Regions from separate parts of the Leptospira andrefontaineae genome, predicted to be linked through region 2. Evidence: riboswitches for the same ligand, from Rfam matches in the RefSeq annotation. Region 2 holds a riboswitch; each other region holds the start of a gene.
What was found. Region 2 has a riboswitch for cobalamin ahead of EHO65_RS15480 (LIC13354 family exoprotein). Riboswitches for the same ligand answer to the same signal wherever they lie in the genome.

Region 1: another riboswitch for cobalamin. It lies ahead of EHO65_RS11875 (CbtB domain-containing protein); the one in region 2 lies ahead of EHO65_RS15480 (LIC13354 family exoprotein).
Region 3: another riboswitch for cobalamin. It lies ahead of EHO65_RS05835 (TonB-dependent receptor); the one in region 2 lies ahead of EHO65_RS15480 (LIC13354 family exoprotein).

Annotation. Positions count from the first base shown of each region.
Region 1 covers NZ_RQEY01000018.1:31,065-41,517, forward strand. Annotated here, with positions in the region: gene EHO65_RS11845 (precorrin-8X methylmutase) at 1-405, opposite strand, end outside; gene EHO65_RS11850 (cobalt-precorrin-5B (C(1))-methyltransferase) at 406-1,512, opposite strand; gene EHO65_RS11855 (FAD-dependent oxidoreductase) at 1,519-2,271, opposite strand; gene EHO65_RS11860 (DUF3209 family protein) at 2,280-2,654, opposite strand; gene EHO65_RS11865 (CbiX/SirB N-terminal domain-containing protein) at 2,664-3,854, opposite strand; gene EHO65_RS11870 (CbtA family protein) at 3,851-4,660, opposite strand; gene EHO65_RS11875 (CbtB domain-containing protein) at 4,651-4,833, opposite strand; cobalamin riboswitch at 4,973-5,156, opposite strand; gene EHO65_RS11880 (SDR family NAD(P)-dependent oxidoreductase) at 5,231-6,085, opposite strand; gene EHO65_RS11885 (Crp/Fnr family transcriptional regulator) at 6,320-6,859, shown strand; gene EHO65_RS11890 (two-component system sensor histidine kinase NtrB) at 6,905-8,083, opposite strand; gene EHO65_RS11895 (alginate export family protein) at 8,287-10,074, opposite strand; gene EHO65_RS11900 (hypothetical protein) at 10,367-10,453, opposite strand, start outside.
Region 2 covers NZ_RQEY01000019.1:289,027-299,479, forward strand. Annotated here, with positions in the region: gene gltX (glutamate--tRNA ligase) at 1-630, opposite strand, end outside; gene EHO65_RS15455 (LIC_13346 family putative lipoprotein) at 617-1,567, opposite strand; gene EHO65_RS15460 (DNA gyrase subunit A) at 1,795-3,180, shown strand; gene EHO65_RS15465 (toprim domain-containing protein) at 3,177-5,321, shown strand; gene EHO65_RS15470 (alpha/beta fold hydrolase) at 5,500-6,276, shown strand; gene EHO65_RS15475 (flavin monoamine oxidase family protein) at 6,305-7,645, opposite strand; adenosylcobalamin (AdoCbl) riboswitch at 7,885-8,011, shown strand; gene EHO65_RS15480 (LIC13354 family exoprotein) at 8,204-8,785, shown strand; gene EHO65_RS15485 (LIC_13355 family lipoprotein) at 8,823-9,680, shown strand; gene cobT (nicotinate-nucleotide--dimethylbenzimidazole phosphoribosyltransferase) at 9,752-10,453, shown strand, end outside.
Region 3 covers NZ_RQEY01000010.1:233,634-244,086, forward strand. Annotated here, with positions in the region: gene EHO65_RS05830 (YncE family protein) at 1-296, opposite strand, end outside; gene EHO65_RS05835 (TonB-dependent receptor) at 296-2,398, opposite strand; cobalamin riboswitch at 2,425-2,600, opposite strand; gene lsa26 (surface adhesion protein Lsa26) at 3,092-3,832, shown strand; gene EHO65_RS05845 (CapA family protein) at 4,071-5,117, opposite strand; gene EHO65_RS05850 (hypothetical protein) at 5,178-5,678, opposite strand; gene EHO65_RS05855 (class I SAM-dependent methyltransferase) at 5,835-6,704, shown strand; gene EHO65_RS05860 (hypothetical protein) at 6,727-7,248, opposite strand; gene EHO65_RS05865 (LIC_13076 family protein) at 7,379-8,110, opposite strand; gene EHO65_RS05870 (hypothetical protein) at 8,153-8,647, opposite strand; gene EHO65_RS05875 (hypothetical protein) at 8,752-9,438, shown strand; gene EHO65_RS05880 (DMT family transporter) at 9,458-10,402, shown strand; gene EHO65_RS05885 (SpoIIE family protein phosphatase) at 10,410-10,453, opposite strand, start outside.

The DNA.
Region 1 (10,453 bases), on a different contig from region 2:
ACTTCCATTCAAAAGTCCTAAACTCGCAGCCTTGCGCATGGACTCTATCGCTCTTGTAGAATTATTTTCTTTTGCTCTCTGGATAACTTCCGGGTCGCTGATAAAACTATAAGTTTTGCAGCCGTATGCATTTAAACGTTCGCTATTCAGACCGGCAATGATCATCTGCACGTCACAAATAATAGGACATCCATTCTTCAGCGCTTGGATCCCGTCATGTATTGCATTCTGATGGATCTTCGTTAGATCCCTATATTCAAAATCAGCCGTAGCATGAATGATCCTTCTGACGACTTCCCAATCGCCCGGGGGATGAGAATGATTTCCTGCTTCTTCGTCTATGATCGCAAAAGAATTATTTTCGATCTCCCTTCCTAAGGAAGTCATTTGTCTCATATCGTTCATTTATTCCGCTTCTCCTTTAATTCCCCAGCCTTCGGGAGCTTCAAACTTTCCTAATAGAGTACCGTCAAAATCCACCATATAAGTGGAGACTCTTAGGCCTAATCCATGTTTGGAACAATTTTCGGAAACGATCTCGCAGATCCTGGTGGTGATATAAAAATGTCCGGATTCTTTACAAATATCTAATACATGCCTTGCTGTATTTGCTGCTTCAATATTTGTGCAAACTGTTTCCGGGATCTCCAGAGATCTTGCGATATTTGCAAGCATCTTCGTGTTTACGGAGGAACCTCCTCTATGGGTCATCATGACTCCATCCGCCATCTTGGAGAGTTTTCCGATCATGCCGACTATGATCACATGGTGAATGTCTTCTTTAATAGAGGTCTTGATCCCGGTCCCTATAAAGTCTCCAACTTGTATGAATGCGATCTCATTCATACTCGGGAGAAGGTCCATAGCGAACTTTTCAGACTTTCCGCCTGTTGTTAAAATGATACTTTGTTCTCCATATTCTCTCGCTACCTGTATTGCCTGTATTACACTTGCCTTATATGCTGCTGTGGAATATGGTTTTACTATCCCAGTCGTGCCTAAGATTGAGATCCCTCCGATCAAACCCAGGCGTTCATTCATCGTTTTTTTGGCCATTTCTTGACCGCCGGGAACGCTGATCGTAACTTCTGCTCCTGAAAATGCGGAACCGATCAATTCCTCTAATATCATTTCCGTAATATTCTTCCTGGGAACGGGATTGATAGCAGGTTCTCCGATCTCTAAGCCGAGCCCTGCTTTTGTAACTACTGCAACTCCTTCGCCACCTTTTAATACGATCTTGTTTTCTTGGTTGAGTTTTACTAGTGCGGTTAACTCTGCACCGTGGGTGCAATCCGGATCATCACCGGCGTCTTTGATGATGCTGCAAACCGCACTATCATCGGAGATCTCACAACGTTTCAGTTCAAAAGTGACTTTTCTTTTATTCGGAAGGGTAGTTTCAATTTCTTTAATGGTTTGGCCTAAGATCAGAACTCTGACTGCTGCTTTAGCTGCAGCCGCGGAACAAGCTCCTGTTGTAAATCCTTCTCTTAGTTCCTTGGTCGCCATTTAAACTTATCCGAGAGTTACAACCGGTGAAGGATTTCTTTGAGTATTGAAGAATGCTTCCATTCCGATCCTGGATTCTAATGTTCCTAAACGAACTAGTTCGGATCTAACTTCTCTTAAAATATTTCCGTCCCCGCTTAAGAATGCGTTCTCTGGAACGGTGCAATCTCCTAAGATCGATTTCAAAATTTCTAATACAGTTGGAACCCGATCAGGGGCTGAAATTGGAGGGATTTGGAATATATTTGGAAAATTGGGAACTCCTAAGAGAATTTTTCTTAATTCTTGCTCGGAAAGAAAATCTTCCTCTTTTGTTTTGAGCCAAACTGTTATTGTGCTGTCCAAACTTTTTGCGAATTTTTTGGAAAGAAGAAGTCCGGCAAGAGAAGTAATCCCGGTATCCGTTGCCAGAATGAGAGAAAAGCCAGGAGGAGGCCATGTTGGATCTCCTACAAATTTCCCCCAAGGACCTGAATATTCCAATTCCGATCCTAATTTTAATTCGGGTAGAATACTGGAAGCTTTTCCAGTTCCTAAACGTTTCACACAAATCTGAAAAGAATCCGTTTTGGAATCTGAGGATAAAATGGAATAAGCCCTCTTAATCGCCTTTCCATCACCATCATTTCCGGTATTTAGGATAACGTATTGTCCTCCTACAAATTCGAAAGGCAAACCATCTGCTCTTTCAAAATGGTAGATATCTGAAGAAGGACTTACGTTTTCCTTACGGATTAGTTTGAGAAATTTCTGGCTCAATGTTCCTCCTAAGAAGGATAGATCTCATGCACGAAATCATGCATTTCTTCTAAGTCAAGATACAGTGTTTGGAATGACTTAGCGGAATTTTTGAGATCTAATTCTACTTTTTTGGTAAGTATCAAAAGAGAAGTATAATATCCGGATTTAGGATCTCCGGAAGGAAGTTTCGAAATTGTTTGTTCTAATTCCACTAAACTTGCTTCGAAAAATCTGATCAGATCATCAAAGTTATTTGCAGTCGTCAAAGACTGGATCGGTCCTGGAGAAGAAAGAGCTTCTGTCCCTATCTCATTTTTTTCATGTTGGATGACGGATTCGTCCTTGATCCCAAGAACATTCATCATTCCTAATCTTAATGCTGCGATTTCATGACATGCCATATTATATTCCTATTGCATAATATTATCAACTAAACGTGAAACGAGTCTATCTTGAAGAAGATGTTCCGAAACAAGGTCCTCCGCATCTTCTACATTTACTTTTTGGTACCATACTCCGTCTGGATAGACTACCACTACCGGACCTTCTCCACATCTTCCCATACAAGAAGAACGGGAAATTTTAAAATCTAAATGTTTTCCTTGTAGTTTCAAAATGGATCTCATACGAGCAACTAAGGCGGAACTTCCTTTGCTTGCGCAGTCTATATTATCGCAAACAAATATATGTTTTTGTAAATTACGATGAGGGAATAGATGAGGAGCTGCTTGGTTGTGAGTCTCAAGATGGCGGATACTCCAAAGAAGTGCCTTCAATCCTCCTACTTTTTTAGAAAGACCCGGAAGTTGTGTCCTATATTCGCAGGTATCACATGGAAGAGAAAATTTTCCGGAGATACAATCTTGGATCCTTTCATCTATGACAGATAATAATTCAGGATCAGGTCCTAGATAAGAAGTAAGTTCCGTTTTGATCCATGGGAATTTTTCGGAAAAGTTTTGGACCAAAGAGGAAATTTTTTGGATCAATAAACCTCCGAATAAAAAGTAGGGGACCACCAGGAGTTTTTCAGGTCTTAACTTGGAAGCCATCTCCAAAGTATCAGGAAGAAGAGGGTTGGTGATCCCTATGAAGGAAGGAAGAACAAAGGAGAAATGATTTCCTTCTTGGAATAAACGAACTGTTTTGTAAAAGTCTCCGTTTGCATCCGGATCGGAGGAACCTCTGTTTACTATGATCACTCCAGTTTTAGAGGATTGTTCTTTGTTTAGAGGTAAATATTCTTCTGCCCGCTTTCTAAGTAAGGATACCATTTTAGAATGGATGCCCAAACTATTTGCTATTTTATAAGAATGATCCGGAAACTCTGTTTTAATCCTATCCAGAACGATCGGAATATCATTTTTAATATGACCTGAAGTGTATAAAAACAAAGGAAATATTATGATATTAGAATATTCCTTACTAAGGTTTCTTAGAGCTGTTTCTATATCCGGTTTTGCGAGTTCTACATATGCGTAGGAAATATTCAGATCCGGACGGGTATCCGAATATGCGTCCACTAAGGAAACAAATTCAAGGTTGGAATTTGTTTCCCTACTTCCATGACCCAGCACTAAAACCGCAATTTTTGGTTTCATTTGAACCCTAATACCTGCTTCGGCTTCCAGAATAGGAAAAATAGGGAGGATAATAAATACCAGAAGATGAGATTCGTGAGCAAGCTCACATATTCGAATTGTATTCTTAATTGTTTAGGAGCGGCAAAGTCTTCGGAAATTTTAGGCACTCCGATATAGAATGGAAGTCCGACAAAGAGTAAGACCGTTATTATAGCAAAAGTCCATTTTAGTAAATTATGAATCTTTAAATAAGATAGAAGTATCCGAGATCCTAAAACACCAATTAAGCTGGATCCGACGCTAAGATACCACCAGGCCTGTCTTTCTGGATAATCATAAGCCCCGGATCCCCTGCCGGGTAATTCTGGAGGAAGTCCTAGAAATGGGACCCCGAAGAATATCAGAAATCCGCTGACAGCAAAAAAGATACTTAAGAGGATTGCCTTGGATAGAGAAGGGTATTCTAAAAATCCATTTGGAGGAAAGAGGGCGATCCAAATAGAAACCAAAACTCCAAAGGAAATTCCTAATAGAATAGAGCCGATTACTGTTCCTAAATTTCTTTTTTGCCAGAAGTTTTCACTCTCAGCTTCTTCGGTAGAACTAGATTCCACTTTTGCATGAGAATGAGCTTCTCCATGCGAGTGAGAATGAGTGTGGCCTGTATTCGAATTCTCTGAAGTAGATTTGGATTCAAACTTCTCTGCTTCTAAGATGAGAGGAAGATTCCAAGCGCAAACTAAGATTCCTAAAACAAGACCGGACACCAGACCGGAAAATATTCCGCTTCGCAATAGATCAGCAAATTCTGATCTTAGTGGCATGGAAAGCCTGTAGCATGTCTTATATCATGGAAAGTATCGTGCAAATACACCATGGGTTCCAGACCTACTGCATAGATTGTAGAAAAAGCAAGAAACCCGGCTAAAACCAGAACAGAACCTCTAAGCCATAATTTGGCTCCCGAAAAATCCTTCGAAACGGAAATCGAGCGCATAAAAATCCCTCCTAAGAGATCTTCACCTAACAAGATATAAACGATATTAGGGCACAAAAGAATTGGCCAAAACATCGTATAAGCAAAAAGTTTTGAGTTTAGTTACGCGATTGTCTTACATCCGAGACTGGATCACGTAGCTTCAGGATTTTTGTAAGGTCGTTTTCTGACTCGAGATCGTCCTACTCAGCACGTCTTCCCAGGTTTTACACCCAGTGACATCATGTGCCTTTTGTCCCTCTTACAGCGGCGGGTACCGTGACGGGATTGCACCGTCTTCCCATAGATGAGACCATCTATGTTCCTACAAAAATAGACTGAGATTTCAGGATCTATTTAAGTGAGTGATTTTGTATAGTATTTTATTTTCGATCGAGCAAAATTCTCTATACCGAAGTTATACTTTTTGTTTTTTCTTATCTAGCCTAGACTGGGCTGCTTTTAATTCAGAATCCGTAAGTTTAATACTGAATTCAGGAAAATGTCTAAATAGAAAATATTGGAGCCAGGAATCCCAGCCGGTGTATCCGATGAACTTTTTATTAGGGATCCACTTTAGAATGGCCTTTGCTACGGAATCAATTGCATGAATTCTATTTAACGCGGAGCCCATTTCAATTTCCTTACTCAATTCAGGCTTGTCGGTGTTTTCCTTTTCCAAACCAGGAGTATCGGTTGTGGGTGGTAGAAATAATTTCACCTTCACTCCGTGGAGCATCATCTCTTGGCGAAAACCTTGAGCAAAACCTACAATCGCAAACTTACTAGCTGAATAAGCTCCGTAACCATAAATGGAAAAAAAAGCAAGAGTAGAGGCTAAGAATACAATCTCTCCGCTTTTTTGTTTGGAAAAATGATCACTAAATGCGAGTGCACTATTTACATGGCCGAAAAAGTTTACATCCATTAAATTTCTGTAAACTTCGTCGTCTAACTCGGAAGCTTCTCCTGCTTTTGCAAAACCGCTACTACAGATTAAAAGGTCTAATCCGCCTAATGTCTGGATTGCCTTTTTGGCCTCTTTTTCGATGGCCTTTTTATCTGAAACATCCAAAACTGCGAATCCGAATACTGCTGTTGGAGCTCCTACAGCCTTCAATTCCTGGACTGTCTTTTCTAAATTAGATTTTCCTCTGGCGGAAACGATTACACTTGCTCCAGCTCTAGCTAATTCGAGTGCAATTCCTTTGCCTATACCCGCGGAACCGCCTGTTATAAATACTTTTTTGCCTTTGTATCTGCTAAATGACATATTGAAAAATTCTCTTCGATGCGGGCAAGGTTTCCCTTTTTAGGAAACTATTCAATACAATTCGAAACTTTTTGTAGAAAGAATTCGAGAACTTGTTCCAAAATTTTAAATTCCTGGTTTGATCTCAAAACAAATCTTGCCTTTTCATTCCCATAATAATGAATACGTGAGAATTCAAGGCCTAAGATGCATTCGATACCTTTACTGGAAAATTTAAGGAAGAAGGTTCCAAGTTTGGAAAAAAATTGGGACCGTTATACTTCCATGTTAAAAGAAAAGAAGGTTCCGGCGAAAACAGAACTTATAAAAAGGGGAGTATATACTAAGAACATATTCATCGTTAAGAAAGGATGCCTACGATTAAAATTCGAAGATAAAGGTCGTGATATCACAATTGCTTTCTTTCCGGAGAACAGGGCAATTACTTCTATTCATAGTTACAGAGGAACTTATAAGACTAGCCAACTTGCTGTGGAAAGTATAGAACCCACAGAATTATACATTCTAAGCGGGGAAGACGCAGAAATTATTTATAGAGAGAATGAAGGACTTAGAGATTTTTTATTGGAATATGTTGCAGAAAGATTTGATACGTATATGAATTTGTTTCTATCTAGGATTAGGGATAGTCCTGAACAAAGATATTTGAATCTGATCAAAGAACAGCAAGATATTGTAAATCGTATTCCTCAGCATTATATTGCGTCCTTTTTAGGGATAACTCCTGTCTCCTTGAGTAGGATCCGAAATAGGATCTGGAAGGAACAGAAATAACCTCCTAATAAAATCTCGAAAGGGTAGAAGGAGCTGAATTTTCCTTTATTCCAGAACCGGAAAGTAAATGGAGAATTTTGTGCCTGACCCAAGTTCACTCTCTACCTTGATCTTTCCTTTATGATTTTCTAAAATACCATAAACGATGGAAAGTCCTAGGCCAGTCCCTTTACCAGGCTCTTTAGTCGTAAAAAATGGATCGAATATTTTACGAATTGTTTTTCTATCTATTCCGGTTCCACTGTCCAAAATTTCTATCACTGCTGTCTTTTGGTTTTTTTCAGGAGAAATAAATTCTCCTTCTTCCATCTTAAGCCTTATGGAAAGTAATCCTCCATTTGGCATTGCGTCTTTTGCATTTAAGAATAAGTTCAGAAAAACTTGATGTATCTGAGCATGATCTGCCTGGACCCAGACTGGGTCCTGAGCAATATCTGAAACCACTCTGATCGATTTTGGAAAAGTAGAAGAAGCTATATGGACCGCTTCAGAGAGTAAATCATTCAAAGCAGAAGTTTTAAGATCGGATTCTACCTTTCTTGCCAAGGTCAAAAGTTGTTTGATTAAAGAAGAGCCTCTTTCCGCCGTTTTTTTAATAATTTCGGAATATTGTAAAATTTTGTCAGGATGTTCCGAATTCTTTTCCAATAGGGTAGTGTATCCTAAAACTACTGTTAAAATATTATTAAAATCGTGAGCAACTCCTCCTGCAAGAGAACCTATAGATTCCATTCTTTGGGAGTGTATAAGTTGTTTTTCTAATTCATGATGTTTTGTAATGTCTTGGAATTGGACCGCAAAATAATTCGGATCTCCTTTTCTATTTTTTATTAAAGTTGCATCCACTTGGACCCAAAGATGATGTCCGTCCTTATGAATATACCTTTTCTTCCTTTTGAAGATGGATATTAACCCTTTTAAAAATTGATCTCTATATCTGAGATCTTCTTCCAGATCATCCGGATGAGTTATAAGGTCGAAACCCATTCCAACTAATTCATTTTCAGAATAACCTAAAATTTGAGAAAGAGCAGGATTCGAACTGATAAATCTTCCTTCCAAAGAAATAATCGCGAATCCATTTGGAGAATGATATAGTATGTTCTTAAATTGTGCCGCCTGGCAGTACCATTCATCCCATCCCATTTCTTTAGGTAAAAAGTCCTTTTCTAAATAACCGGAGGGTTGGTTTATTTTTGGAGGAATTTCATCGCAGTTTTGCATAACCTTCTCTTCCATGCTATTTAAGACAGAGAGGGGAAAGGTTTTCGTCTTAACTATTGTTAATAAATTATGTAACTATTTTAAACTCCAATGAGTAACAAATCGCCGTCTAACTTAATCTAAGGAATATGAAGAAGTTCAGCTTCTCCGAGAAAAAGAAAGGAGAGGTCGAAACTTCGACCCCTCCCAAGGAAAGGATTGCCTTATAGGGAGGCGGAGACCATGAGATAAAAGAACTTAGAAGTATCGTCGAATGTGTATCTATTATCAGGATTAGAAGCATATGGATTTGTTCTTTCGTTTCCGATCGCTTCTTTAGCTTTTACGACAGAAATTCCCATCCAGATAGAAACGGATTCAGTGTAGTTATAGATCCAAGTAAAATCATACTGATAGAATAATCTTCTTCCTAACCTAGAATTATCATAAGAGAACTTATCGTTTGAATAATTTTCCGTACTAGCACCAGTATTCGGAACCCCGGAAACCTTATACCAAGCATCTTGTAGATTTGCTTTTTGAGTATCGTAGATGGCAAATATGAACATTCCATATTCTGTTTTTAGGTTTGCTCGGACTGAATAAGATTTTATATTCTCAAATCCTGCCATCAAAGATTGGCCGTTCATAGTATTCCAATTTGGAAACGAACCTGCGATCTGAGGAAATAAACTCTGCCAAGTCCCTACCTTCGAATCGGATCTATTCGGATCTCCGGATGCGTAAGTATAACCTAAACCTAAGCGGATCCAGTCATTTACCTTGATACCTGTATCCAAAGAGAGAAGTCTCGTATCATACTGAACCTTCTCCGTATAAATATTTTTACCATTAGCCGCCTTTTGGTCTAAAATATCCCAATCAGCCTTTACTCTGTCCCCAGTCATTCCTGACTGCCACGCGGATTCTATTGTCCAATCCCAGATCTTTCCGGCAGGTAAAAGGTTATTATTCGTTCTATTGGTAAATCTAAAACCGGTAGTCAATAGATCGTCTCTTTGTTTTAAACGATTATCGAAGTCTATAGGATTTGTATTAGGTATCCATTTTTTAGAAACTTCGAATACATATAGGTCTAGATGAGCTTCTTCTCCAAACTTGATCGTATTATAAGCACCGAAAAAGTAAGCCTGGTCTATAGAGCCCTTGGATCTTCCATTGCTCGTGGTTAAGCCGTATGGAGCATCGTACTGGTTGGATAAGATCGTTCCAAATACATGTGATCTAAACCACTGAGAATCATGCACAAATCTAACCCCATCGAATGCAAAACCTGTATGCAACCAATTTAATGGACCTACAATTTTCAGATCCCCGAAAGCAAACACCTGTCTTCCCACAAAAACGGAAACAGGAAGTTTATCAGTTTTTTTGAATACTATATAGGCTTCTCTAATATCCGTATTGTTTCTGATATTCGTATTGGTAGAAGTAGTCGGAGTCAAAGTAGTTCCGGAGCCTGTGCTGAGTCCGTAAGTCCAATTGCCGGCATTCTGAGGAGTCTGGCTTCCTCCCCAAAGTCTACTATCTTGCATAGTAACTTTGATTGCATAATAGGGAGAAGGGTCGAATAAGAACCAGAGCTGAGTGTTCTGGCCTACAAAAGAAGTATAATCATCCGTTTTCTTATTAAAGTCGGGATTTTCTCTGGCTTCAAATCTGGGACGGAGAGAAGCTCCCAATTTTAAATTATCCAACCAAAATAGATCGGATTTTTGAGTGTCTTTCATTTGTTCGGGAGTTACCAAAAGAGTTCTAAGATGATCTACAGGAATATTTCCCTTCCAAGGAGAATTGTATTTAGGTTCTTGCTTCTTAATTTTCGGATCAGTACCTTCCGTCTTATTCGTATCGGAAGAAGAGGGTAGAGGGTTCTGGATCGTTTCCTTGGTATTCTTATTCGGATCTTCTTCAGAATATGCCGGTATACTAATAACAATAGTTATTAAGAGAAATAGGAAATTAAACTTTAGTTTCGGGATCGTATACATTCAAGAGTTGCCCACAGTAAAAGTATCTTTCTGAAACTTTTAGCAATTACTGTGCCAATTATATAAAAATATATGAATGTTGAATAAATTGGCGAATTAGGAGGATTTGTTGGGAATAGATCCAAGTAGATTCTTTAATGTACGGTGAAATTATATGCGTAGTGTATAATTTAGGTACGTTTTCTAGGAAAATTACTTCTGTAGTAACTTCGACATCTTTAGGGCGAGGGTAAATTAATGACTGAAATTGCTATTTTGGAAAATATTTAAAATTTGGCACAAAATTTGCTTACTAGGAGATGATGTCTATACTCAGTTTTTTACGGAAATTGAATCCGTAATGTTCTATCAATTCCAGTTCGAGTTCGTTATTGAAGCG
Region 2 (10,453 bases):
AATTTTCATGAGCCCATCGTCCACAACCACAGCATAATTATAAGAAGGGAAGCCGTCCGATTTTACGATGATGAAGTCACCGATCAGTTTTGTTTCGAACTTCACTTTTCCTTGGATGATATCATCAAAGATCAGGGTTTTAGAAGGAGTTTTGAAACGAACAGAATAAGGAGTTCCTGCTTTCAGTTTTTCCTGAACTTCTGATTCGCTCATGTTTGCATGAAGTCCATCATAAACGTATGGAACTCCCATTGCCTCGGCCTGTTTTTTCTTTGCCTCTAATTCTTCTTGGGTGCAGAAGCAGCGGTAGGCTTTTCCTTCGGAGATCAACTTTTCAGTATATTCTTTATAGATAGAGATCCTTTCGGATTGTACGTAAGGACCGTAAGGACCTCCCACATGAGGACCTTCATCCCATTCTATCCCTAACCATTTTAAGGATTCAAGGATGGTTTTAAAAGACTCTTCGGTGGATCTGGCTTGATCCGTATCTTCTACCCTTAATAAAAATTTTCCGCCTTGGGCTTTGGCGTATAAGTAATTGAATAAAGCGGTTCTAGCTCCGCCCACATGAAGGAAACCGGTAGGTGACGGTGCGAACCTGGTTCTAACTTCCTTATTTTCTGGCATTGTCGTAATCTTTTAAGAGGATGATTGGATAGTTCTTCAAATCGGCCGAGGCAGTAAACGGAATATTATTCGCAGCATCATAAAAATGCATAGATACGAATTCTTCCTTTCTCTTCTGTTTCCATTGGGATACGTTCTTAGAAGATAATAGATCTTCAGGAAGAATTCCCCAGGCCCAACGATATTCACCCTCTTCTCTGAAAGTCCAAACTGGAAGTCTACCTTCTATCAAATTTACGTACTGAAAGATTTGGTTCTTATAATCGTAGTCTGCATAAGGAAAACTTCTGCCACCTGGGCTTGTATAATCAGTGCTTAAACTGGTACGACTATTACGAACATTCTCCCAATTCAATTCTACATTCTTACCTAGGTTCCTATATTCTTTGGCAACCCATACGATCCCATTTTGGGAAAAATTATACAGAATTCCCCAATCGGAAACATTGAGTTGTTTAGGAGAAGATACTTGTGTCCCGGATTTGAAACCTTCTCCTTCCCAACTCCAAGAAAGAACACCTTGTGGATGAAAGGAAACTTGTTTTGGGTGAGAAGATTCTCCATCTTCTAATCTAGCAGAGCCGGAGAATAAGGAAGCTTTAAAACTTAATTTTGGAAAAACGATCCCTTTAGGAAGAGAAGTATGGAAATCTTCTTTAGTTTCCCAAAGATCAACTTCTCCAGTCCAAATTTTTTCCTTAGAAGAAAGAGTCTGTAATACTAAATATCTTAGATGACCAGGTTGGTTCCGGAAAGATTCAGAACTTGCCGGGATTGAACTGATATTCGAATAGATACGAATACTTGGAAGATCGGAAACTAAAGGTTTTTCTTCAGTCCATTCCGTCAAAAGAGAACAGGACATTAGAAAAAACAAATAGGTCAAACCTAACCAAAAGAATGTTGCTGTGAGATAAGATCGAGACTTCGGTTCCAAAAAAATACAGCCGGAAAAAGAGGATTTCTTGAAAAACTTTCCGTTTTCGTCCGAATCTTCAAGGAAAAACCGGGAAATTTTCTTTCCTTATCGGTGTTTCCCAACGAGAAAGTAAGAATTACTGCAACTTGAGTCGATTTCTTCCTAAAAAGTATGTACGAATTCGGGTAGTACGTTAAAAGGTTGACAGTAAAACCGTCCTAAAATCCTTTGGCAATAAAAGTCCCATGAAAGATTCCAATAAATCAGGCAAAGAAAACTTCCCAAAAATACCATTTGAGGACCAAGTTAACGACGATCAGAGAAAATACTCTCGATATGTCTGCGATTCCCGGGCAATTCCTCACGAAATCGATGGTTTAAAGCCCGTCCAGAGAAGAATTCTTTGGGCAATGTGGAATTCGGATGCTCGTAACCGATACACTAAGACTGTAAAAGTAGCGGGTCTCGCGATGGGATATCACCCACATGGAGATAGATCCATCCAAGATGCTCTTTCTCAGATGGCTCAGGACTTTACATTCGCAAATAATCATCCATTAGTTGCGGGAGAAGGTACTTTCGGAGACGTATTGGATCCGAGCGCAATCGCTTCTCCTCGATACACCGAGGTAAAACTTTCCGACTTCGTAAAAGACCTGGGATTTTTCGAAAGTTTACCTGATATAGATTACGTTAAAAATTACGACGAAACAGAAGACGAACCAATCCACTTCGTAGGAAAAGTTCCAATCGTTCTATTGAACAATATTATGGGAATTGCAACTGGTTTCCGTTGTTTTATCCCAGGCCATAAACTTTCTGAGATCATCAATTCGCAGATCAATTATCTCAAAACTAAAAAGCCTCTTCCTTTAAAACCTTGGTACAAGGATTATAAAGGCGAAGTGAAAATGGCTAAGACCGAAGCGGGCAATATCACAATGACCACTACCTTCGGTTTTACCTGGGAAGGAGATACTCTCTATCTTACAGATGCTCCAATGAACTGGAATAGAGAGAAGGTAATCAATCTTCTGGATGATATTCTGGAAAGAAAAGATTCCTGGTTGAAAGACTATGTGGATCATTCCAGCCAAACATTCCGTATAGAACTGAATTATAAGAAGGGTGAAAAACCTAGCGCGAAAGAGATCTCAGCGGTAATCTCCAAAGAAGATACCCAAACTCTTGCGAATAACGTGATCACTTACGATGGTCGTCTGAAAAACTTCGGACCTGAAGAGATCATCAAACGTTTCTGCGATTTCAGAAAGACCCACTTGATCCGCAGATTCAAACGTCTCGCAGGTTTGGAAGAAGAGAAAATCGCAAGAAACTCCGAATTGATCCGTTTCATAAAAGAAAAATGGAACGAAAAAGTAATCGGTATCAAATCCAAAAAGGATTTCGAGGATAAACTCCAAAAAGCAAAATTCGTATACTATGAATGGTTAGCTTCTATTCCAATCTACAGAATGACTTTGGAAGAAGTTCGCAAATGTGAAGAAGCCATTGTTGAAGCAAAAACCGCCCTTTCCAGATACCAAGGGCTTGTGAAAGAAGATAAAAAATTAACAGAATTCATGCTCGGAGAATTATCCGAACTGAAGGATAAATGGGACAAGGAATGAGTACTGCTAAAACCAAAACCGAAAAGAAGCCCGCGACCGGAGGGGAACGGAACTTCAAAAAACTCTCCAACGTAGAACACGTAAGGATGAGGACCGGAATGTGGTTAGGGCAAAACTCTGCTTCCACATTCGAGCAGCACTTTTTCCGTAAGAACAGCGGCAATTTATACGAGATCGTACACGAGGAATTGGAAGATGTTCCTGCCAAATTAAAATGTTTGGACGAAGCTTGTATGAACGCGGTGGACGAATACCGCAAGAACCAAAAGGACAAGGCTATCCCTGAAAAAGATAAGATGTCCAAACTTATCATCCAACTTTCTTCCGACAAGAAGACTGTAACGGTTGCTGACAATGGAAGAGGGATCCCGGCAAAAAATGCGGAAGGTGTATATCTGCATTTGATGTATGGAGAGAATTTCGACGATCACGTGAAACAAGATCACGTAGCCGGTCAAAATGGTGTGGGTATTTCTTTGGTAAGAATGGTTTCTTCTTACTTTAAAGTAAAAACCACTAACGACGGAAGTACTTTCAAAAAACTATTCACTATTCACGAAGACGCAAAAAAGCAGATCCGTTCTTATAAACTTTCTAAAGAAGATACTGAAAGAGCTTTTTTATATTTTGATGAGCATGGAAAATTCGATGATTGTCCTCTTCTCACAAAAGATCAGATCGAAAAATTAGTTCCGATCAGCAAAAAAACAAATATGATCGAAGCGATCGAAAAAGCTTCTAAAGAAGATCACGGAACTGCCGTCGAATTTGAGCTGAATCCAAAATATTTTAATAACTTAGATACTTCCTTCAATGTAGATCTAATGAAACAGTATCTGCAGGACATAGCAATGACCAATCCTGGATTGGAAGTTCAGTTTGTTCATAAAGGAAAGAAGGAAAAGTATAAGTTCAAAAAAGGTTTGGATGAGATATTCTCCCATTCAGATCTGACTTACTACAAAATGGATTACAATGCACCTGCTGCCGGATCCCAATTACATCTAGAAGCATACTTGGTAATCGGTCAGAATAAAAACCTAACTTGGGTGAACTCAATCTTTGCTCCTCAAGGCGGTTCGGCAATCGAGTATCTGGAAAACAGACTTTGCGACGAAGTCCGTAAAAAAAGCCAGATCGTTTCCTTAGAGAAAAAACTCAAAACAAGCTGTACTCGTAACGACGTAAGAAACTGCTTTCACATGTACGTGAACATGAGACTTTTGAATCCACGTTTTAAATCTCAGGACAAGTCTTATTTGATCAATGACTTGAACGAAGATATCCGTAACGCAGTAGACAAACATTTAGATAAGTTCATTAAAAAAACCGGATTATTGGAAGAAGTTAAACTCCAAATGGAGAAAAGGACTCAGCTAAAAGCTTTTGAAGACGCACAACGCGGACTTAAAAAAGCAAGTAAGATGAACATTCCTAAACTCATGCCTCCGACTGGAAAACCGAATGATCCGGGTAGAGTATTATTTGTCGCAGAGGGAGACTCAGCAATCGCCGGTCTTCGTCCTGCAAGAAATCCAAAACTTCATGGTTTATTTCCTTTAAGAGGAAAACCTATGAACTGTAAGGGTGTGTCTCTTGCAAAAGCAATCGCTAACGAAGAGTTGAAGAACATCGTAGCAATTCTAGGACTCCCGTTAGATCAGAAAGTAAAATCGATAGAAGAACTGAATTACGATAAAGTAAGTATCATCACAGATGCGGATTTTGACGGATATGCAATTCGTTCTCTAATGCTTTCTTTCTTCTACGAATACTGGCCTGAACTTTTTGACTTAGGACTCATTCATATATCTAGCGCTCCTCTTTACGAGGTGGATATTAAAGGTGTAGATTCCAAAAAGACTGAGACTATATTCTGCATCGATGATAAAGATTATGATGCTCTAGTCAAACGAGTCGAAAAATCCGGCGGTCAGATCGTCCGCAAAAAACGGAATAAAGGACTCGGAGAAACCGGAAAAGAAGCAATGAAGTTTGCAGTAGATGAGTGTATGACCAAGATCACTATTGGAAATAAGAAGGAAGCTTCTAAGATCCAGAACCTTTGGTTCCACAAAGACTTTGCAGAAGCAAGAAGGGACGCGATCTCCGAATATGCAATGAGTGTGATTGAAGACTAATTCAGTCCTTTCTATAGTTTCGAAAAGAAAGGCCCGGAATTTCCGGGCCTTTTTTTATTTTAACAGATTAAGCATAAATCTATTTTTTATTTCCACGATAGAAAACAGATTTAAATCGCAAGAACCGGGTCGCCTCTTCTTCACTCCCAAGCTATATTCCCTTCTTAGGAGAAATAGAATGCAAACGAAAGGAAACATACTCCTCATCCACGGAATGTGGTGTAGAGGAAAACATTTATCGCAAGTGCAAGAAATTCTAGAAAGAGAAGGTTATAATTGCGAATCCGTAGATTTGCCTCAGCATGAACCGGGAGCGGATTTGCGAAAACTTTCCAAATTAGGAATTTCCGATTATATAGATTTTTTAGAAAATACTTTAAATCGATTGGGTTGGAAAGAACCCATCTTATTAGGTCATTCTTTAGGAGGATTGTTAGCGCAACTACTGGCAACTCGAATCAAAACAAAAGCATTGATATTAATTACTCCAGTACAACCCATACAAATTAGCGGGCTTTCCTGGACTGGCTTAAAGACAATTTGGGAAATTTTAATAGAGCCTTTCTTTTGGAGAAAGACGAATCTCTTAAGCAAAAACAAATTTGCATACGGAATTTATAATAGTTTAAATGAATCGGAACAAAACGAGCTCTATCCTACGTATATTCCTGAATCCGGTAAAATTGCATTCCAAACTTTTTTGCCGTTCCTTGTTTATTCACAACCCACTCGAGTAAACTTTGAGAAGGTCCAATGTCCAGTGTTTGTAGCAGCGACTGGAAAAGATAGAGTCACTCCTCCTCGGATCGGTAGAAAAATTGCCTCGAAATACGCCGATTCTATAATGAAACTATATCCGAAACTTTCACATTGGGCGATTACGGAGAACGGAATCGAAAAAATTTTACTAGATGCGACCGGTTGGATCGAACATAAACCAAAACGAAAATCGTAGAAACTATTATAAACTTCAGATGGGTTTTTTAAACCAGATTCACTGCCTTGATCGCGGAGCTTAATGCGGCTTCTACTGTTCCGGTGATTTCTCCGGTATGTTCTCCTGCGAAGAAGATACGATCAAATGGTTTTCGTAGAATGATCTCTGATCCAAAACTTCCTGGTGGGAATTCTGCAATTCCATTCGGAACGTAATCCTTTTTAGTTTCCGTAAAATAGAATCTTTGGATCTGCAGATCTTTTTTCAAACCCAAACGATCTAGAGTAAGACGGATATATTCTACCTTTTGATCTTGGTTAGCAGAATCGAATACGGAAAATCTGTCTCCGTTCGCGATCACTCCTAAAACCTTATCTGAAGTATCAGACTTAGTACCTGCATCATATAAGAATTGAGCTGCTGCATCAGAATGAACTGCAAAAGGAGAAGATTCCCAAGGAGATTCTTTTAATACTAAAAATAATTTATAAATTTGAGAATAACGAACTCTTAATGCGGCGAGAAGTTTCTCTTTATCAAGACCCGGATTCCATTTTACATTAGAGATTTGGTTTGCAGGTAAAGTGCAAATACAAGTAGAACCGTTAAATTTTCTACCGGAAGCAGTAGTAACAGTAACTCCAGTAGAATCCTGGTCCACAGATAATACTGGATCAGAAAAAACAAATTCAGTGTTTTCTATATTCATCACCAAAGTTTTGGCGATATTCTCCATTCCACCTTCTATCTTACTATTCCTTTGAGGAAATTGTGCAAGATCGCTCAATACCTTCTCCGCTGACAGAACACGGATACTATCTCCGTAATGAAGAGAAAGTTTATGGCCAAGTAAAGTTAGATCTTCTGGACTAACTCCTTGATAGACTAGATAATTATAAATGCTGATTCGATCTAATGCTTGCTGCTGCGCAGTATCTAATTTAGAATTTTGTGATACTAGTTTGCTTAAGATCTCTTGAGATTTAGGAGAAAGTTCCCAGGCACCTGCTTTTTTATAAGTTCCTAAAAATAGATCCGGAACCAAAGGAGAAGATTGCAATTTTAATCCAAGTTCTCTAACTAGACTGCGAACAGTTTTATCTTCGGAAGAAACCCATTCTGCTCCCAAGTCTACAACATGACCGGAAGGATCTTGAATAGATCTTACTCTTCCTCCCACTCGGTCCGTAGCTTCTATCAGAGTTACTTTACTTCCTGTCTTTCCTAATATATATGCTGAATAAAGTCCTGAAAGTCCGCCGCCAAGTACGATTACTTTTTTTCCAGAGTTTGTATTCTGAGCGGATAAATTTCCCTTACGACTTCCCAACAAAGCTGCGGCAGTTAAAATTCCGGCTTTCAGAAAAGTGGATCGGGTAATTTTCATCGGATTCCTCTTTGGAAGTTTTATTAAAACTCTCTCTTATATTTTCGGTCTATGAAAGATCTTTCCCGAATTTTTTGCGGAGTAGAAGGTCTCATCAATCTGAAATTATGTACCGAACCCTTTCGATTCGTTCCTATGCTTTAAATATCGATGATTTATCCGGATATTGCAAGGATTAGATGACTTTTGCATCCTTATACTTTTTCCCTTGCCAGGGGAAGTGCTAAACCAAAACCTGGAATTACGCTTTCAGGGAGGAAGTCGGGTGAAAATCCCGCGCTGACCCGCAACTGTGATGTCCGTTTTAAACGGAATAAGCCAGATCTTCCCCGCGATACTTAAACCTCGAGGTTGGGGAGTATCGTAAATCTCGCTCTTTAGCGCATCAGCGCTTTCTGCGATGGGGCCCCGAAAGCTAAAATGTCGGGGCTCTCGAACGGAAAAAGAAAACCACTGCAAATACAAAATCGTTCGGATCTTCTTTAGATCAATGATCGACTAACGTTATTTTGCCTTTATTTCTTTTTCTGCGACATCCGGCAGAAATCAGGAGAGAAAATGAGAAAATTCAAGAAACAAGCGGCTTTGTTACTAACCCTCACTTCATTGTTCGCCTTTGTGAACTGTTTCGAATTGGGAGAGTCGAAAAAATCCGACGATCCGGCTACACTTGCATTAGTTGCGTTAGCGGGATTAAATCCAATTGCGGGAAATTATAATTACTATAATGGAACCGTCGACTATGCAGGCGGAACTTATACTGCACCGGGAAATGAAATTGTAGGAACATATAATATCTCTCTTTCTTTAGTCGCACAAACGATGTTCGATGCTACTTACGGTAATAGTTATTTATACGGTGAGATCCAGGAAATCGACACGAATAAAAAAGTGATCTATGTCCGTTTCCGTGGAGATTCCTCTTTTTCCCAAGGAAACTATGCTTGGTACAGATGGATCGTTAAAGACGGTAAAACTTATGTTTGTCCGGACCTTTCAGACGTTTCCACTCAGACAACTTTAGCATCCGCAAAAGACGATGATTTGAATTATTATTCCGACCCGAGCGATATTAATGCAGGTTGTGGCTTGAATAGCGGTTTCGATCCAGCTCCTTGGAGCAGGCTTGAACTGAACTAAAATCATATAAGAGAAACAGGTAGAACAGGATATTCATATGAAAATATTTCAAATTTCCATAATATTTGTCTGTTTCTCTTTAGTTTTTACCAATTGCGACGATTCAAAAAGTTCAGCCGGTGCAGAATCACTTCTCGCTTTAGGATTAGATGGATCCGGTTTCCTAAGCTCCTGTGACTTGAGAAATCCTGAAACAGGTAGAGGTATTTTTGTAGCTGATGAAATCGTTTCCGCTCCGACTAATAACGGAATAGGATTCAAAGATTCAGATTGTTCGGTAGACGGAATTCGTGGACAGGGAAAGTTTAACGGTTCCTTAGATGTTTATAGTATAGAAGATTCTGGGAGTGGATCGGCGATCATACTTCGTTGGTCTGGAGCCAAAGTTCTTCCTACAAGTGGGATCGATTTTATAGTCTACGAAAATCCGTTTTTTATCGGAGTACAAAACGATTCCAACACTTTTAATAATGTTTTTATGGAGCCTCTAATTGTTGAAGTCGGAAATGATTTAGCCAATTGGTGTGGTTGGGATCCTGAATATACGAATTCGGATCCGAACACTTTCGTAGGAAATCCGATTTACTGGGAAAGATTCGCAGGCATTACTCCTTTCAGCTATAATCAAGACACAAATCCTATGACCGTTCCGGAAGTTTTCGATACGGATATCGTTAATGGTGGTGGCGGCGGAGACGGCTTTGATTTAGCGGATTCTAATTTCGGAAATTCAGGGACCGGATGTACTGGAGGACTAAAAACGGATATCCAGGCGAACGGATTCACCTATATCAAAATATCCGCAGCTAAAACTATTTTAACTTCTCTACCGATCGATCCGGCTCATGCAAATCCCGATATAGACGGAGTCATCGCAAAATCCGTAACCCCTTAATCTAAAACTGAAACAAAGATTTTCCGACCTTTTTTCGGTTTAACGCTAAAATTCTTAAAAGTGAAAACAATATGATCCGCCCAAAAGATGTGCACCAATTGAACTTAGATAAATATTTACGTAATAAGATAGATACCAAGACAAAGCCATTAGGCGCCTTGGGAAAATTAGAAGATCTAGCCTATCGTATAGGCACGATCCAGAACACAGTGGACCCTGTATTGTCCAACCCTCATTTACTAGTATTTGCAGGAGATCATGGACTGGCAGACTCAGGAGTTTCCGCATTTCCCAAAGAAGTTACTTACCAGATGGTATTAAACTTTTTGAATGGAGGAGCTGCGATAAACGTATTCTGCAAACAGCATGGAATCAAATTGCTTGTGATAGATGCAGGCGTTTCCGGCGACTTTGAACAATCTCATCCTGATTTTATACCTGCAAAGATCGCAGCTGGAACTAGGAATATTCTGAACGAAGCAGCAATGACAAGAGAGGAATGTGAAGAAGCAATCCGTATCGGTGGAGAGATCGCAATCACCAAAATCCCCAAAGAATGTAATGTGATTGGATTCGGGGAAATGGGAATCGGAAATACTTCCAGTGCTTCTTTGCTCGCTTCGGTATTTTTAGATCGTTCCGCAGAAGATCTTACAGGAAGAGGAACAGGCTTAGACGACGAGTCCTTAGCACGTAAGAAACAAATCCTGGCTGAATGCAGAGCAAAACATAAAGTAAATCCAAAAGATCCGATTGAAGTTCTTTCCAAGTTT
Region 3 (10,453 bases), on a different contig from region 2:
GGATCTAAAACTTGAACGCTATCCCTATTTAAACGATTTAGAATATAAACTTTACCATTCCCGAACCTTGCTACTGCGTCGGAATGAATCGGTGTCAATCCGGGATAAGAAAGAAGAAGTTCCGGATTTAATACCTTAAATCTTCCCCCGCTTGCAAAATCAGTGGTGACTACTCCTATATTATTAGGAAGATTCGGAGTTAAGAATAATGTATATAAAGGTGGTCTTTCTATATCCCCGCAGAAGGTAAGTAAGATAATAAAACCGGGAAGAATGAAACGTGCCGCCGATCTCACTAAAACCTCCCACTTAAGGTGATAAACCAATTTCTTCCCGGAAGAGGATATCCTACGATATCCTCTACTCTTTTATCTCCCATATTCCTAAGATCTATGCTTAAGAGCAGTTCTTTGGGAGTCTTTTCCCCTTTTTTATTAGGATCCTCTTCCTCGGGAGAAGTATATAATACAAGTGTAAGATACGCGTTCCAAATTTGGCGAGCAGGTTGGTAATTTACGTATTCATTTGTCCTGTCTTTGAATACGGCTCCTACATACACTCCTTCAAAACCAAGTTCCCAGGTTTTTCCTCTATATGCAATTGTTCCTGAAATCTCATGTTTAGGCCTGAGAGGAAGATACTTTCCGTTGAGATACGGCGCGGGAGAAGTATTGATCGCTTCTTGGTAAGTATATTCTAATAAAAATTTCCAGCCCTTATATTCCGTCTTATGAGAAACTTCCGCTCCGTCAATTCTGGCTGAGTCCACATTTTCAGGTCTTAATGTGAATTGTGAATTCGGAATGAATAGGATCATATCCTTGATCCTTTTTCTAAAGTAGGAAACCGTAATATTGGATTTAAGTTCTCCGTTTTTATATCGTCCGGTAATACCAGTATCTCCATTCTCACTTCTTTCCGGTTTAAGAGAATCGTTTGCTAGGATCGTTCCAACTTCCCCAAAAAGTTCTAAGAAACTTGGAATTCGATATTGTTTTGCGATATTGGATTTGAATTCCAAAGAATAATTTTCTTTTTCCCAAAATCTCCATAATAGTCCAGTTTTAGGATTCGAAAATTCGGTGGTTTTTATTGAAGAAGCGAACGGATCTTGTTTTCTATACCAAGGTTCGTCGGATTGGAATTTGTCTCTATACGAATCCCAAGAAACTCCCGGAGTCAAAACTAACTTTCCATCTAAAAATCTAAACTCGTCCTCTACTTGAAAAGTAGTATAGGTCCTTGTTTTCCCAGGCTCGTATTTTAAATCTATATTTTGAGGTGTACTTCTGGATCTTTCGAAAGTTTCCCTTTCTACCCCCGCATGAAATTTCAAAATTTGATAATATTCTAATAAATAGAAAGTAGGAGTGATCTGAAAACCGGACTGCCCCATCTGAGCGGAAGAATTAGGAGTTCCTTTGGAAAATTCCGATTTTGGATCGAATAGATCATCATTCGTAAATGAAGTAAAGGCCCGAGTCTCTAATCTTAATAATCCATCAAATAAACCTTTCGTATCCGTTCCAATTGAAGAAGTATTTCTAAGATATCTGCGATGAACCTGTTGCGTTTGATTACTTGCAGGTCCAGGAATTCCATGAAATCTATAATTTAGATCATTCCAAAATTTAATTTTAGTAGCCCCGATATCGCCGCTAAGCCCGATCATACCCGAAGTTCTTTCGTATTGTGCGTTTCTTCTTCTATCGATCGTATCGTCCAGAGGATTGACTAGTAAGGTTCCATGATTATTTAAATAGGAGAAGTTTTGGTCCGATTTTTCTCCCAATAAGAATACGCTGGTGCCGATCCCTCCATACGTTCCAGTATGCGTTATGCTACCTTTTCCGGTATTAAAACTTCCTGCTCCTATATTAACCCGAGTTTTAGGAGGTCCGGATCCGGTTCTTGTAACTAAGTTTACACTTCCGCCGATCGCTGAACCTGAAAATCCAACGGGCGCGCCACTTCTATAAACTTCAATACTTTGTAAATTATCGAAGGGAAGATCCGCGAGATTTACTTCTCCACCTTGCGAATTATTAAAAGGGACTCCATCTATATAGATCCTAGATTGGTTCGGGTTCGTTCCTCGAAGAGAAAGAGTTGAATATGAACCGAGACCACCGTATCTTCTGATCCTAACACCGGCCTCTCTTTCTAAAACGTCCGGAAGATTCGTATAACGTGCATTGTATTGGTCCAGATCGATAGAAGTCTGGAAACCAGTTGGATTCTTTCTAAAATTTTCGGGTTGAGAATTCGAACTGGTCTTTCCCACCACCTTAACAGTGGAAGTTTCAGTCTTCTGGGACTCTTGGGAAAATATTTGGACGGAAAATAAAAAGAGCCCTAGATGAAGTATCTTTCCGAATCGTTTGGGTCTTTTGTGCATTGAGGCCTTAACTCCCGAAAGCCATAGAATTGAAAGTAGCTCTGATAGGTTTTCTGACTCACGCGAAGGTTCGGACCCTTCCCGTCTTTCGACAGTGGTTTTGTCCGACCGTTTAGGCGTTTACAGCTGCGGGTACAGCTCCGGATTTTCACCGGATTCCCTTTTCCGATCTACTTGCAAGACCAGGTTCCCAACCCAAGTCGAAGGGGCAATCTCAAAAAGGTCTTACCGCCTCTTGCTTACGCAAGACCGGGCTGCTCTGCGCGAAACTTTTTGTGCATTTATTGGTTCACACGGAGAGCACTGAGATCACGGAGTTTGTTTACAATGTAGGAACTCCTACAATCAGTCTCTTCTCCACTTGGCGGCTTCGCGTGAGAAGCAAATGCAGTGACTTTTAGATCACGCAAAGGCGCCAAGACCGCTAAGATTTTTAGGTTCAAGAACCCGCCAGGGATGCGCAGGGCTTTAGTCCGGACAAGGCCCGGATGAGTGTCAACGAACCCGAAGCAGCCCGATCCGAAGGAGGCGGCCAAAACTCCTCTGAAACCTGCATGTTGGAGATCCTACATTTTCGAATTCACAAAGAAATATTTTCTTGATGTAAGATAAAAATCGGAAAGGATTCACGAATTCGTGGCCCAAAGGGAATCCTTTAGGGTCTACCTACATAACAGGGAGCACCGAACTCGAATGAAACGAATTCCATCCTTAAGATTTCTTTTATTAGGGATCTTTATTTTAACTACCTCATCCTTATCCGCAGCCGGAACTTATTCCGAGGGTTGGACTGTTGCAAAATTGGTCCAATTCGAAAGCAGAGGGGTTATTTTTGAATCTTACGAAGGTCTGTTAGAAGTTTATACTATAAACGATTCAGAAGCTTGCGACGAATTGAAGGACGAATGTTTTGTTCCGGCAAAACAAAAGATCGAATTCAGCGTACGTCCTGAAAACGCAGATGTGGTGAACTTCTTAAGCAAAAGTTTAAACCAAGAAATTTTGGTCCAATACAGGGTCCATAGATTTGAAGCAATCGCATTGTCTTCCGATTACGAAGTAATAGGAGCTCAACTACAAGAGAGATCTCTTCCAAAAGGTCTGCCTGATAAGATCGTAAGCAAAAGTAAATCAGGTGGAAAAAGAAATTTTTCCGTTACAGGGCGTATTCTAAGTTTAGAATATAAGGGAACTATGATTGGGACTTGGGAAGGATTATATCTGGACGAGACCAGAAACAAAATCCATCCATTCTCGATAACCGACGAAGAGATCGCGACCTTTGCCACAAACACTATTAAATTTGGACTTAGATATTTCTTAGGAGTTTCTGTAGCTTACGTAAAAGGTATGAGAAATTCTTACTACGATATTTATGAAATTAACTTCAAAGCTCCTGCGGGCGCGTTGGAGCCGGTTGGCAATACCCAATAATTCACATTAAGATTTTGTTAAGTAAAAGACCGATGTAGGAGTTCCTATATCGGTCTTTTTTATTTTAGAGTGCCACTGTAGGAGTTCCTACATGGTTTCGAAGGCGGCCCCCACCCTGTTTAGGGTGGAGGAGGCGGGTTAGTGGGAGAAGCCGTTTCCCCTATATCAGATAATCGTAAAATTTCCAATTAAAAATAGGGGCGAGATTTGTAGGAGCTCCTACATGAAATAACTTCAATTAAGGATGGAAATTTCCATCCAACTGAATTTTCGGTCCTTTGCCAGGGAAATCCGATTTAGTCAAAGACTGGATCAGCTCCGTGGTCTTAGCATCCGGATCCGGAGCAGGAATTCCATTCTGGCTTAACTGCAATGGATGGATCTTGCCTTTGATAAAATTCCCTTGTTTGTCCAGGTCTGCTTCCAAGACCAAAGAATAACCGCCGTATCCTTTCGTAGAGAATACTCTATATCCCAAGAAATTTCCTAAAGAATAAGCGATCAGTTTTCCTTTATACAATTCGAATGCTCTAGGCAAATGAGGACCATGTCCTATGAATAGATCTGCTCCTGCATCGATCAGTGAGTGAGAAAGAGCGACCAAGTTTCCCCTATATTCTCCGTAAAATCTTTCTTGTTCATTTTTTACGTGTAGAGCTGGTCCGCCTTCTGCTCCACCATGAACGGAGATGAAAACCAATTGCGCTTTTTTCTTAGCTTCTTTTACAAGAGCCACACCTTCTTCAATATGGTTCACATGATTATGAGCGCTTTCCATATGGCTGAATCCGATCCAAGCCACAGAAATTCCTTTTACGTTCATATAAGTGATTGCACCTTTTTTGCCAGTGTATCTGACTCCGGCTTCTGAAAGATTTTTACCTGTATCATCGAAACCTTGTTGGTGAAAATCTAAACTATGATTGTTCGCGATGGAAACTATATCGAATCCAACATCTTTTAGAATTTTTGCATATGATGGAGGAGTTCTGAAAGCAAAGATAAGTGGACGATTTATATTTTTAGCGCAATGAGGATAATCAGTCAGAGTACTTTCAAAATTCGCAAATAGTATATCTGCACCTCTCAAACTTGGCTCCACCTGAGAGAACAAAGTGTTTTTAGGATCTGAAGGAAGTTTATTCTCTGGATAATTGGTTCCCATAACCAAATCACCCACAGCTTTGATTTTTAAAGTTTCAGGTTCTACAGATTCAATCGGCTGGCATTGGGAAAATAAAAGAGAAAGTCCTAAGAGAGAGGACAATGCAAGGATTCTATACATAGGGGAAGGATTTTAGAAACCCTATCCCTGGCAAAGCGGTTTTTCTACGGTAAAGTCCTTTCAGGGACCTACTACCACTTGATTCAATTGGATCAATAAAGGAAGAGATCCTGCATCAGCACCAACAGTAAGCCCAGAGGCTTGAGAAGTCACTTCTCCACTCACCGTATATTTTACTATACAGGCTCCTGAATTAACTGTACTGAAATTCAAATTGTTTATAGGACTATATGGAGGACTGAAAGAAAAAGGCCAAAAATTTGGGGAAGTACCTGACGGACAACTAGATACATCTATATCGAAACCTACGGTTACATCCTTACTCGTCCAGTCGGAAGGAACCGATCTAAGGCCCACTTGGTATGTTACGGTCCCGCCCGCAGTTACAGACAATGCGACTGGAGTAAATACAAGCAACGAACCACCACCTGCCAACAAGGCCAGTAAAGCTCCTTGTTTTTCGGGATCTTTTTTATCTTCTTCCGATAAACCTAGAAACTCTTTACCTATATCTGTTCCCGTAAGCACAAGTCCACAGTTTACGTTATGGGCAATGAGCATAAGGAAGATAAGACTTGTTATAAATTTATTTCTAAGACAAAGAGAAGTTCGCATCTCCTACGTTTAACAATAAATTTACCGAAAAAGCAAGCTTTAAAACCGAACCTGGTCCCCATTTTATGTCGGAAAACCTAACAAATCGCCGATCCTTATGGTATGCAATCTATCCCTTGCAATACTTGTTCTAATTCTGACTTTACTCCTCTCTTCTCCAAGGCAAGCCCCAAGGGAGAGATCTTCCAAATAGTAGAATGCAAAAAATGTAAATTAGTTCAGGTCAATCCTCAACCTAGCTTGGAAGAAGTTTCCAAGTATTATGAAGATTCCTACTTCACTCAAAGGACTGACAGAGGTTACGATAATTATTATTCGGAAGAAACCAAAAAAGAGATCGCAAGGGTATTCAATTTGAATCTAAAAGATTTGGGTTTCTTTGATTGGGAGAGGATATTAGGTTCCGAAAGATCCGCGTTAGATGTAGGTTGTGCTGCAGGTTATTTTTTAGATTATCTAAAAAGCAGAAATTGGAAAACAAAAGGTTTAGATATCGCAAGCGGACCGGTACGTTTTGCAAAAGAAACACTCGGCTTGGACGTGGAACAAAAAGATTTTCTGACCTGGGACTTAGACGGAAAAGAAAAATTCGATCTGATCACACTTTGGGCAAGTATAGAACATCTCCATCATCCCAAAGAAACACTTCAAAAAATCCTAAAACACTTAAAACCAGGGGGAAGAATGATACTTTCTACCTGCAGATATGGAGTTCTTGCAAAATATCTGGGACCTAAATGGAGATATTTAAATGTTCCAGAGCATCTGTATTATTATAGTTTGCCTGGCATTATTTCTTTAGGAAATGAATTGGGTTATATTCCTCTTGGTCATATCTCGTATGGAAGCGGGCTCACTGCTAAAAAAGGATCCGGGATCTTCTATAAAACTTCTAAGAAAGTAGCGGATTGGGCAGTCAAAAAATTTGACCAAGGTGATATGATGGCCGTTTGTTTCGGAGTTGCGAGATAGACTTTCTAAAACTTGTATTAAGTTAAGGGGTTACAGTTACACTTAAATTTCCGAGGTTCGTTCCTAAACTTGGAAGTCCTGATCCGATCGCCGTATCTACAATATGCGATACTTGACCAGTTCCGGTAATAAAACAGTCAAAAGTAACATCGGCAAAAGTCAAAGGATATGTATCGTCATGATAAACAGCGAACACTCCTTCTTGCGGAGCGCAAGACATTATCCCATTCCAAACCAGATCAAAACGCAATTCCCCTGTCCCTGAACCTGGCCAATAATTAACGGTAATATCGTACGCAGATTTACCAGTTGAAGCGGAAAATGTCAATGGAGAAGGAGAAAAGCTCAGCAAACCGCCAAAATTTCCATTCAATAAAACCAACGCCTTCAGTAGCGAATCGTTATTATTCTTTTCTGAAGTTTGAGCAGCTTCTTCTTCGGCTTGGTATCCTAATGCAAGTCCACAATTCAGGACCAAGATCGCGAAAAATAATATTATAAATTTATAAAATATGGAATTGGAAAAATAACGACTGGATAACATAGGAGAATTCCCCTTATCAGTATGATAAGCGAATATCATGACTATGCACAAGTAGGATTTTTATAGTAGGCAAATTTATTGACTGGAAACGAGACATCGCATCCCTCAAAGAAGGGATGCGATGATAAGATTAATGTTTTTCTTTACCAGGTTCTTTTACTGGAGGAGTGTCTTTCACCTTAATGATCTTAGTGGCAAAGATCACTTTATATACTTCCTTTTTCAAAAGAGTAAACTCATGCTTTTGTCCATTAGCATCTTCCGTTTCCAATTTAAGAGAATCTACATCTTGGCCCACTACTCTGGCTTCGGTTGTTTTGCCAGTTCTTAAGATAATCATGCTGTAATTTTTACCCGCATGTTCTGCAGGACTTGTTTTATCCAGATACTTGCGTAGAGCATCTTCTAATTCTTTTTCAGTTTTGGAAAAGAACTCCGCATGAGCTCTAGTCTTTTCTTCCTCGAAGAATTTTTCGTATTGGTCTCTATGAACGAATCTGGTTCCTAAATCACATTCACTAACTGTTACTTTATAGAATACTACAGTACTGAAAAAGCCGGTAAGCACATTGAGTGTGGCCTGCAATCCATTTACTGAATGTTCTGCGAAGTAGACCTTACCTTCTTTCTTTTCTATCTCAATATCCCTCGAACCAGGGATACGCCATAGACCATAAAGTGCAAACCAACGATTATAATGCGTTAGTTCCTCGCAGGGCTTACTCCCCGCTTCCAGGCCTAGTTTATCTTCTCCAGCGAATTCTATCCTTTTATCTAAAGTACAGTTTTGGAGATATAATGCGGTTATACCGATTAGGGTAATAATTTTACAAAAATTCGAATATCGTCTACTTGGAAGCATACGACATCTTCAATACGCTATAATAACGTAATCAAATCTATTTTAATTCTTTATGATTTTTTTTGGGGGAAGCGTAGAAGTTTTTCTGACCTTAGGATCTGCAGTTATAGCCACAGGCCATAACGCTTTTTTCTGGGGTTTGTCCTTGAACAACCTTACAAAAAAGTAAAATGGTACGGCAATTGCCAGAAATAGAAAAAGATATCTGGGAAGAGTGGATTCTAGAATAGATTCGCGTATTAAACCTAATGCGCGTCCCTCGTTTTCCGGGATCTTATTTCTATAATCGGAGCCGTATTCATAGGCATATACTTTCAATTTCAGACCTCTCCAGGCCTTTTCGATCGGATTCAATCTATTCTCAAATGCGGATTCCGAACTAACTCGATCTATTTTTATTACGCTACCTAACATTGCACTTATCAGAAAAAAGCAGAACGGGAGTCCCACCAAGAGCAGGAATAAAGGAGAAGAAGATCGTTTGTTAGAAGGGACCTTCTTCACTTGTTTTTTATTCTTTGGTTTTACAGAATTCATCGCTTAAAACTTTGACTGTGCAGGCACACGGTTCCTCTATTAGTATCGAACGAAAGTCCTTGCTTTTCCAAGGAGTTTTTCTAAGGTTCTAAAGAATTGCAAACATGCGACATATTCGTTTCCTTCTTCTATTCTTATTAACCTCCTGCACTACGGTTGGATTCCACAGAACTTCGGTAAGAGAGACTTACGAATACGGAAAAATGAAATTTATCAGAGTATGCGTATGGAAAGATGAAAACGTTTCCACCGAAAGGATGGATTATCTATTCAATTCTTGGAACGAAGAATTGGTTCTCTACAATCTGCAAGCTAATGTAGCTCAAGTAAAAGATTGGAAAAGACCTGGATGGACTGGCAAAGCAATCATGGAAGAACTGTATAAAGCGGAACTTCCGGATGGTTGTGATCGGCTCTTAGCTTTGGCTGGAGTTCGATTCTCGGATATTGCATATGAATTCGCTTCTTATATTTTAGCATTGTTCTTCATTCCCACTTTCGAAGTTTTAGGAGCAGTGGATAGCCCCACAGGTACCAGAGGATTTGTTTTAGCTCATACCGCATCACTCGGACATTTACTAGTGGGAGGTGCCGCTAACACAATGGTCCATGAAGGATATCATTTATTAGGATGCGGACATGCATTTTATCTTTCAGAATGTTACGGGCAGATCAGAGATCTAAAAGCAACTTCAGAAATCGGAGGAGATTCCTTTTTCCCCGCCACTTATCCTGGAGGAGGATTTATCACTTCCAGAAAACAATTAAATTATTTCTTTTTAGGACGTTAGCTTCTAAAAACCTGGAAGAATGAGCCAAACTTCCGAGAAAACTAAAGAACATTTCTCCTTTGGATTCAGCGAAGAAACCTTGGGTTATCTATATGCTCTGGCTGGAACCGTACTATTCTCGTCTAAAGGAGTGATCGTAAAATTGGTTTATAAATTTGGAATAGACTCAGTCACAGTTCTTGCACTTAGAATGATATTTGCTATTCCATTTTTCGCGTACGTTCTTTACCAAGAAACTTCTAAAAAATCAGACAATCCAATTTCCCGAAAAGATTATGGGATCGTAGTTTTACTCGCATTCATCGGTTATTATATGGCTAGCTTTTTCGATTTCTGGGGATTGGAATATTTATCCGCATCCATGGAAAGACTTGTACTATTTACATTCCCTGCACTTGTCCTTCTTTTAGGTTTCGTTTTTTTAAAGAAGAAGGTTCACAAGATCGAGATCTATTCCGTGGCTCTCACATACTCAGGCATACTATTGGCATTTTTACCCGACGCAGAAGCACAAGGAAAATCCGCATGGATCGGAGCAACCCTAGTGTTTCTTTCCGCATTGGCTTACGCAGTCTATTTAATAGGAAGCGGGCAGATGATCCCTAAACTGGGATCCCGGAAATTCACTGCTCTTTTGATGATCTGGTCTGGAGTTTTTGTTCTTATTCATTTTTTCTTCACGAAGAATTATGAAATCCTAATGCATCAACCTTGGCAGGTTTATGGATATGGATTTGCCTTAGGATTTTTGACTACAGTAGTGCCTGCATTCTTAACTACCGCCGGAATACAAAGAATTGGTTCCAATAAGGCGTCCATCGCAGGAAGTGTTGGTCCGGTATTTACTTTATTTTTGGCGGCAATTCTTTTAGGAGAGATTATCACCTGGGAAAATGTGGTCGGAACAATAATAGTTCTTTCCGGGGTTTTTCTATTGGGAAGAAAGAAGAAGGTTTTGGAGTAACAACTCCTCATCCTTTAATATCAATCACAAGCATTGCCATATCGTCGCCAA